DNA from 3 places in the Serratia fonticola genome. Region 2 is predicted to be linked to each of the others. Evidence: predicted binding sites of a transcription regulator. Region 2 holds the regulator's gene; each other region holds the start of a gene.
The links. The regulator Fur, encoded in region 2, represses iron uptake genes when iron is present. The targets are predictions, from matches to a motif close to ATAATAATGAGAACNACTATCAA.
Positions count from the first base shown of each region.

Region 1 (2,271 bases), 2.4 Mb from region 2:
CAACGCCCAACCAGGACCTGGCGCATGCCTTCGGTCACGATCTGGTGCTCATAACGGTCTTTGCCTGAAACCAATAGCTGTTCGCTGACGGCCCGATCCCGCTGCGGATCGCTTTCGCGCCGAGCCGAACCCGCCAGCGGGTTGGAATGGAACTGGTCGCCAAATTTACGCAGCAGCAGCTCTGGGCTGGCTCCCACCAATGTCCCCTCTGCCAGCGGCACGTGGAAATGGAAGCCGTGCGGATTCTGGGCAATGATGCGCGCCATCAGCGCTGCGTGGTCTACCGGTTTGCTGGTTTCAATGTCCAACAGGCGGGCGAGCACCACCTTATCCAATCGATCTCCGCTAGTTGCCTGTACGGCATCGCTAACCATCTGCATAAACTGCGGCTGCGCTGGCAACTCGGTTTGGCGGACAATCTCAGGGATCGGTCCAACAGCAGGCGCTAAGCTGGTCAGCAGGGTTTCACGATCGAACCATTGCGTCTGTTGCGGGATAAACAGTGACGAGGGTTGACGAGTATCGAAAGGGATCGCGCCACACAGCAGCGGATCCTTGATACCTGCCTTGCGGGCCTGCGCAAAGGCTTGCTGTATCGCCTGCTGGAATTGGCCCTGCAGGTCATCGCCATCAACCGCTGGCATGGTGATGCGGGCAAAGCATCCCTGGGTGCTCAGACTGCGAAAAGGCGAGGTAAAAAAGAAACCTGAAGTCGGGGATATTGTGGCGGCCTGTGCCAGATCTACACCCTGTTGCAGGTCCTTTTGCGCAGCGCCCTTAACGGCTACGTCCATAGGTACTTCCTCTTGTCTCATTAACAATAACCAATATAATAATGATTATCATTTGTATTGCATCCGCGATAAAGTACCTGCCAGAACTAACCATGTCAATAAACGTAACCTCTTCTGCTAACCCACATTAACGGTTAAACTTGGTGGTTTCTGACCAATGAATGATAATCATTCGGATTAAAAGGATCTCACCGATGTCAATTCCCCTGCGGCTCAGCCTGGCGCTGTTTGGCCTGCTGGCGTTGAGCGTTGCCCAAGCCGAGACTAAAGCCTGGCCGCGCAGTATCGAAACCTCGCACGGCGTTATCACCCTTAACCAACCCCCACAGCGCATCGTTTCCACCAGCGTGACGGTTACCGGGACACTGCTGGCGATCGACGCCCCAGTGATTGCCAGCGGAGCCACCAGCCCAAACAATAGGCTGTCGGATCGGCAGGGCTTTTTCCACCAGTGGGGAGAGATTGCGGCCAAACGAGGAGTGAAGCGGTTATATATTGGTGAACCCAACGCCGAGGCAATCGCCGGTGAGGCACCAGACCTGATTGTGATGTCCGCTACCGGGGCCGATTCTGCGGTGCGCCTGTACGATCAACTGTCGGCCATCGCTCCGGTGCTGGTGGTGAACTACGACGATAAAAGCTGGCAGGAACTGGCCAACATCCTCGGCGTAGCGACCGGCCATGAAGCACAAGCGGAGAAGATCGTCAGCGAGTTTGATCGCCGTGAGAAAACGCTGAAACAGCAGATGACATTGCCTCCACAGCCCATAACGGCACTGGTGTTTCGCAGCGATGGCAAAAACGCCAACTTGTGGACCGCCGATTCATCTCAAGGGCAACTGCTGCAACAGCTGGGCTTTACCCTGGCCACTTTGCCACCAAAACTCAACGCCAGCACCAGCCAAGGGGCGCGTAAAGATATCGTACAACTTGGCGGTGAAAACCTGGCAGAAGGCTTGAATGGGCAAACGCTGCTGTTATTCGCCAACGATGAAAGTGATGCACAGCGGCTGATGAGCAACAGTTTCCTGGCTCATCTGCCAGCGGTGGAGAATAAGCGGGTTTACCCATTGGGGAACGACACCTTCCGCCTGGATTATTACAGCGCCAGCAACTTGCTGACGCGTCTGGAAAAGCTGTTTATTTCTCCGTAGTCGCAGCGGCGGGTTGGAGTTTATCGCTCTGCCCGCCCATGCTCACGTTGCGCAGGCCACGCATGGTAAACGCCAGCACCACGGCCAGCAGCGCCGCACCAAAACCGAAGCTGGTAGAGCTCATCGCTGGCAGCATAAATGCCCCCATCGCGCCGAGCAGCAAAGCACCAAGCGCATCCCCCACTACGTTCTGCGCGGTCCACAGGCCGTTAATCCGGCCCAGAAACGCGTCCGGCGTCAGGTTCTGTATCAGGCCATATTGCAGCAACGAGTTCAGCGCGCTGAGGTAGCCAAACACCACCAGGCATAACAGCGCCATGCCG
Region 1 is NZ_CP011254.1:5,951,347-5,953,617, forward strand. Features, by position in the region: gene WN53_RS26470 (isochorismate synthase) at 1-794, opposite strand, end outside; gene fepB (Fe2+-enterobactin ABC transporter substrate-binding protein) at 989-1,948, shown strand; gene entS (enterobactin transporter EntS) at 1,935-2,271, opposite strand, start outside.
Region 1: WN53_RS26470 (isochorismate synthase) is a predicted target of Fur. The motif match lies at 830-852, and genes of this name have one in related genera.

Region 2 (2,271 bases):
CGCAATCAGCTACGACGGGACAAAGTGCGTGGATTACGGCGTGTGGAGCTGAAAATCAACGCAGACGCGGTAGATGCTCTCAACAAACTGGCCGACCAGCGCAATATCAGCCGCAGCGAATTGATCGAACAAATGCTGTTGGCTCAACTGGCAGAAGAACAGCCAGAACACTGATCTCTGCTGTCGCATAGGCGGCACGGCGTTAAGGATGACGCCAGATCGGTTCCACCTCCGCAGAGGCATCGCATAAACGCGATAAAACCTCAGGGCAAATTTCTGGCATGATACGCATTTACGGCTGAGCAAGCCTGCCCTTGGCAGCGCCTCAGGCCGCGTTTACGCAACACATTCATTTGAATTAAAAGGTTATCTTTACTATGGCTCATGTAGGCATTTTCTTTGGCAGCGACACTGGCAATACCGAAAACATTGCCAAGATGATCCAAAAGACGCTTCAGCAAAAATTCGGCAACGACGTGGCAGAAATCCACGACATCGCCAAAAGCAGCAAAGAAGATCTGGCAGCGTTTGATATCCTGCTGCTCGGTATCCCAACCTGGTACTATGGCGAAGCCCAGTGCGACTGGGATGATTTCTTCCCGACGCTGGAAGACATCGACTTTAACGGCAAGCTGGTGGCGCTGTTTGGCTGTGGCGATCAGGAAGACTACGCGGAATATTTCTGCGATGCGATGGGCACCATCCGCGACATCATTGAACCACGCGGTGCGGCCATCGTCGGCCACTGGCCAACCAAAGGCTACCATTTTGAAGCCTCCAAGGGTCTGGCAGACGATGACCACTTTGTCGGGCTGGCCATTGACGAAGATCGTCAACCTGAGCTGACCAACGAACGTGTAGACGCCTGGGTCAAGCAAATCACTGAAGAGCTGAGCCTGGCCGAGATCGTCGGCTAAGCCTCTGCCCCGGCGGATAGGTAACACATAGTAAGGGCGCCGTAGAGCGCGCCCTTCTGTTATCGGCATCACGGATTAGAGCAATAGAAGCTACAAGTTTGTAACTTCCTACCTCGCCACGGTAGACTGAGATATCGGTTTATCCCATCCATCAAAGCTTTGCATGATTACCCTGTAAACGTGCAAAGATATGTTTGTTAACAACCGGCGGTTTCTATTTGCAGCAACCGGTTCTATAATGAGACGCAATTAACGCTTTGTGCCAACCGATGCCATAGGCGAGAACGCCTCAACTTGATTAGCATAGTAACAGGACTGAATCCGCATGACTGATAACAACTCCGCATTGAAGAAGGCTGGCTTAAAAGTCACTCTTCCGCGACTCAAAATCCTGGAAGTCTTGCAGGATCCGGCATGCCATCACGTCAGTGCGGAAGATCTGTACAAAAAACTGATAGATATGGGTGAAGAAATTGGTCTGGCCACGGTATACCGCGTGCTGAACCAGTTTGACGACGCAGGTATTGTGACCCGCCACAATTTTGAAGGTGGCAAGTCGGTTTTCGAACTGACTCAGCAACACCACCACGATCACCTGATTTGCCTGGACTGCGGCAAAGTGATCGAGTTCAGCGACGAATCCATCGAAGTGCGTCAGCGCGATATCGCCAAGCAACACGGTATCAAGCTCACCAACCACAGCCTGTACCTGTACGGCCACTGTGAAACCGGTGATTGCCGCGAGAACGAAACGCTGCACAACAAGAACTGATTCTGGCCAGCCAGAACGCGAAAACCGCCTAAATGGCGGTTTTTTTATGCCCGGATGATAGGCAAAAAAATCCCCGGACAGGCCGGGGAAAAATATCCACTCAATTATCACAATTGCAGTTTGCTCTCACCTCGCACTATCTCCGCCCCTCTACCGACACGTAGGTGGGCGGAGTTCTCACTTACGCTTTCACTGGCTCGGCACGGCTGAAGCGTTTGCCATCCGGGCTGATTGCACGGATTTGCACGTCACCCGCTACGGATGGGCGTGCTTTATCGTCATAACGCTGCCACTGTTTGCCGCCGTCGGTGGAATATTCAATTCCCAGGCCCGGCAGAGCGATATTCGCCTCCAACTTGCCACCGATGATGCGTGCACCTGGGACCGGCAGGCGATAGCTCACACCCGCTTTATCCATCTTGGCCAGCTCACGTTGGCCAATCAGGTTGGCAAAGCGCAGCCAGTCCTGATCCAGAGTTTTGGTATCGACCTGATGGGTTTCGCCACCTTTGTACTCACGGCCAGCTTTGTAATCCTGCTCCCAGCTGGCGCGGTGCCATGCACGTTCTGCCAGCGACACAG
Region 2 is NZ_CP011254.1:3,511,504-3,513,774, reverse strand. Features, by position in the region: gene ybfE (LexA regulated protein) at 1-174, shown strand, start outside; gene fldA (flavodoxin FldA) at 378-917, shown strand; gene fur (ferric iron uptake transcriptional regulator) at 1,243-1,689, shown strand; gene WN53_RS15615 (beta-N-acetylhexosaminidase) at 1,871-2,271, opposite strand, start outside.

Region 3 (2,271 bases), 2.6 Mb from region 2:
TAGCAACCAGCCTTTCACCACCGAGGTATGGCCAAGCCATCGCCCTTGCAGATAGCTGAGCCAACAGCCAAGGCTGGCGGCGACCGTCAGAATAATCAGCGTGGGGATAAAGTTCATCACGCCTTTGGCGATCAAGGCACCGGCCAACAGCAGTAAGCTATCTCCGGGCAGGAAGGAAGCGGGCAACAAACCGTTTTCCAAAAACAAGGTGGTAAAAAGGACGGCATAAACCACCCAAATCACGCTGGGATCGGCAAGTGCAGTAAAGTCTTGCGTCCACAGTGCGTGAACAATCTCTCTTAATACATCCATTCTTTATCCTGGGGTGCCTGGGCTGACTTTCTATAGGCTACCGTGCTGTTATAGCCGTGCTCACCGGTAAAAATAGGCCACACACGGTGGTGAGGCCCTAGAGCACTATATAGTGTACCGCTATTAGCTTAAGCGGACATTAAACAGAGCATAGAAAATGTGGCAAAGGCCGTAAAACTCGGAAAAAGTACAGGTGACCGTGGGTATGGCCAAGTAAAAACGCGGTAAAACCTCGCGCCTTACTGTGTGATTTTATTCTAGCCACTCTTCATCAACCGGGCCTTACGTAGGGGCGCTGCATGCTGCGCCCGCAGACGTTTTCCCGCAGTGATGGCGTGAGATATTCACTCCGTTTGTGGCCAGTTGGGGTATAAATCAGCAGTTTGAGTGATGATTTTGTTAGCGTTATGGGTAGGCAATGTTATGCCAAACGACGCGCAAACCCTGACAGTGACTGGGGTTGTATCATTTTTTGCTCCTCGATGCGTAATTCTTCAAATAATAATGATAACTACTATCAATCCCTGATTGGTTTGATATGATCGCACGCTGAATTCTTCCTTAAATGTTGAAATGGGTGGAGGCACAGCGTGAAAACGGCTGGCAAAATGACAAATCAAAGTGCTCAGGGCGCAGGCCGTGGGCAATGGGGCGCATTGGGGCGCAGTGTGATCGCCTCACTGGTATTGGTGGTGGGGTTGGCGGGCAACGCTCAGGCGGCACCGGCCACTGCACCAGCAGTCGCTGAAAGCGTTGCCGCGGCAACGACACCGGCCACACCAACAGCGGTAACCCCAGTGGCGGGTACTCCGGAAAATATCACTCCGGTTAATCCTGAACCGACCATCCAACCGCCAGAAACGCGTGGTATGGACCTTTCCGTCTGGGGCATGTATCAGCACGCCGATATCGTGGTGAAAATCGTGATGATTGGCCTGGTGCTGGCGTCTATCGTCACCTGGACCATTCTGTTTGCCAAAGGCAGTGAGCTGTTTCGTTCCAAGCGCCGTCTGCGCCGTGAGCAGTTGGCGCTGGCTGACGTGCGTTCGCTGGACGATGCCTCCGAATTGGCGCAAAGCTTCTCGCAAGAGAGCATCAGTGCGGTGCTGCTGCAAGACGCGCAGAACGAACTGGAGCTGTCGGCGGCCTCTAACGACAACTACGGCATTAAAGAGCGTACCGGTTTCCGTCTGGAACGCCGCGTAGCGGCCTATGGGCGTCAACTGGGGCGCGGCAATGGCTTCCTGGCTACCATTGGCGCCATTTCACCGTTTGTCGGCCTGTTCGGCACCGTATGGGGCATCATGAACAGCTTTATCGGCATTGCCCATTCGCAAACCACTAACCTGGCGGTCGTTGCCCCGGGGATTGCGGAAGCCTTGCTGGCCACCGCGCTCGGTTTGGTTGCGGCCATCCCGGCGGTAGTGATCTACAACATCTTTGCTCGTGTCATCGGCGGCCACCGTGCTCAGGTGGGCGATGTGGCGGCACAGGTGCTGCTGCTGTTGGGCCGCGATCTGGATCTGGCGGCCTCGGCCGATGCCAAACGTTCGCAGCATGCGCACCAACTGCGGGTGGGGTGAGTTATGGCGATGCGCTTAAATGAAGATCTGGACGACAGCGGCGAACTGCATGAAATCAACGTGACGCCGTTTATCGACGTCATGCTGGTGCTGTTGATCATCTTTATGGTGGCTGCGCCGCTGGCAACGGTAGATATTCGTGTTGATCTGCCCGCTTCTTCCGCTAAACCGCAGCCGCGTCCGGAAAAACCGGTGTTCCTGTCGGTGAAGGCAGACAAGCAGCTGTATGTCGGTGATGAACCGGTGACGGCGGAACAGCTGACGTCGGTGCTGGATCAACGCACGCAGTCTAATAAAGAAACCACCATCTTCTTCCAGGCGGACAAGACCGTAGATTATGAAACGCTGATGAGCGTGATGGATACGCTACGCAAAT
Region 3 is NZ_CP011254.1:940,045-942,315, reverse strand. Features, by position in the region: gene WN53_RS04055 (DedA family protein) at 1-312, opposite strand, end outside; gene exbB (tol-pal system-associated acyl-CoA thioesterase) at 903-1,895, shown strand; gene exbD (TonB system transport protein ExbD) at 1,899-2,271, shown strand, end outside.
Region 3: exbB (tol-pal system-associated acyl-CoA thioesterase) is a predicted target of Fur. The motif match lies at 811-833, and genes of this name have one in related genera.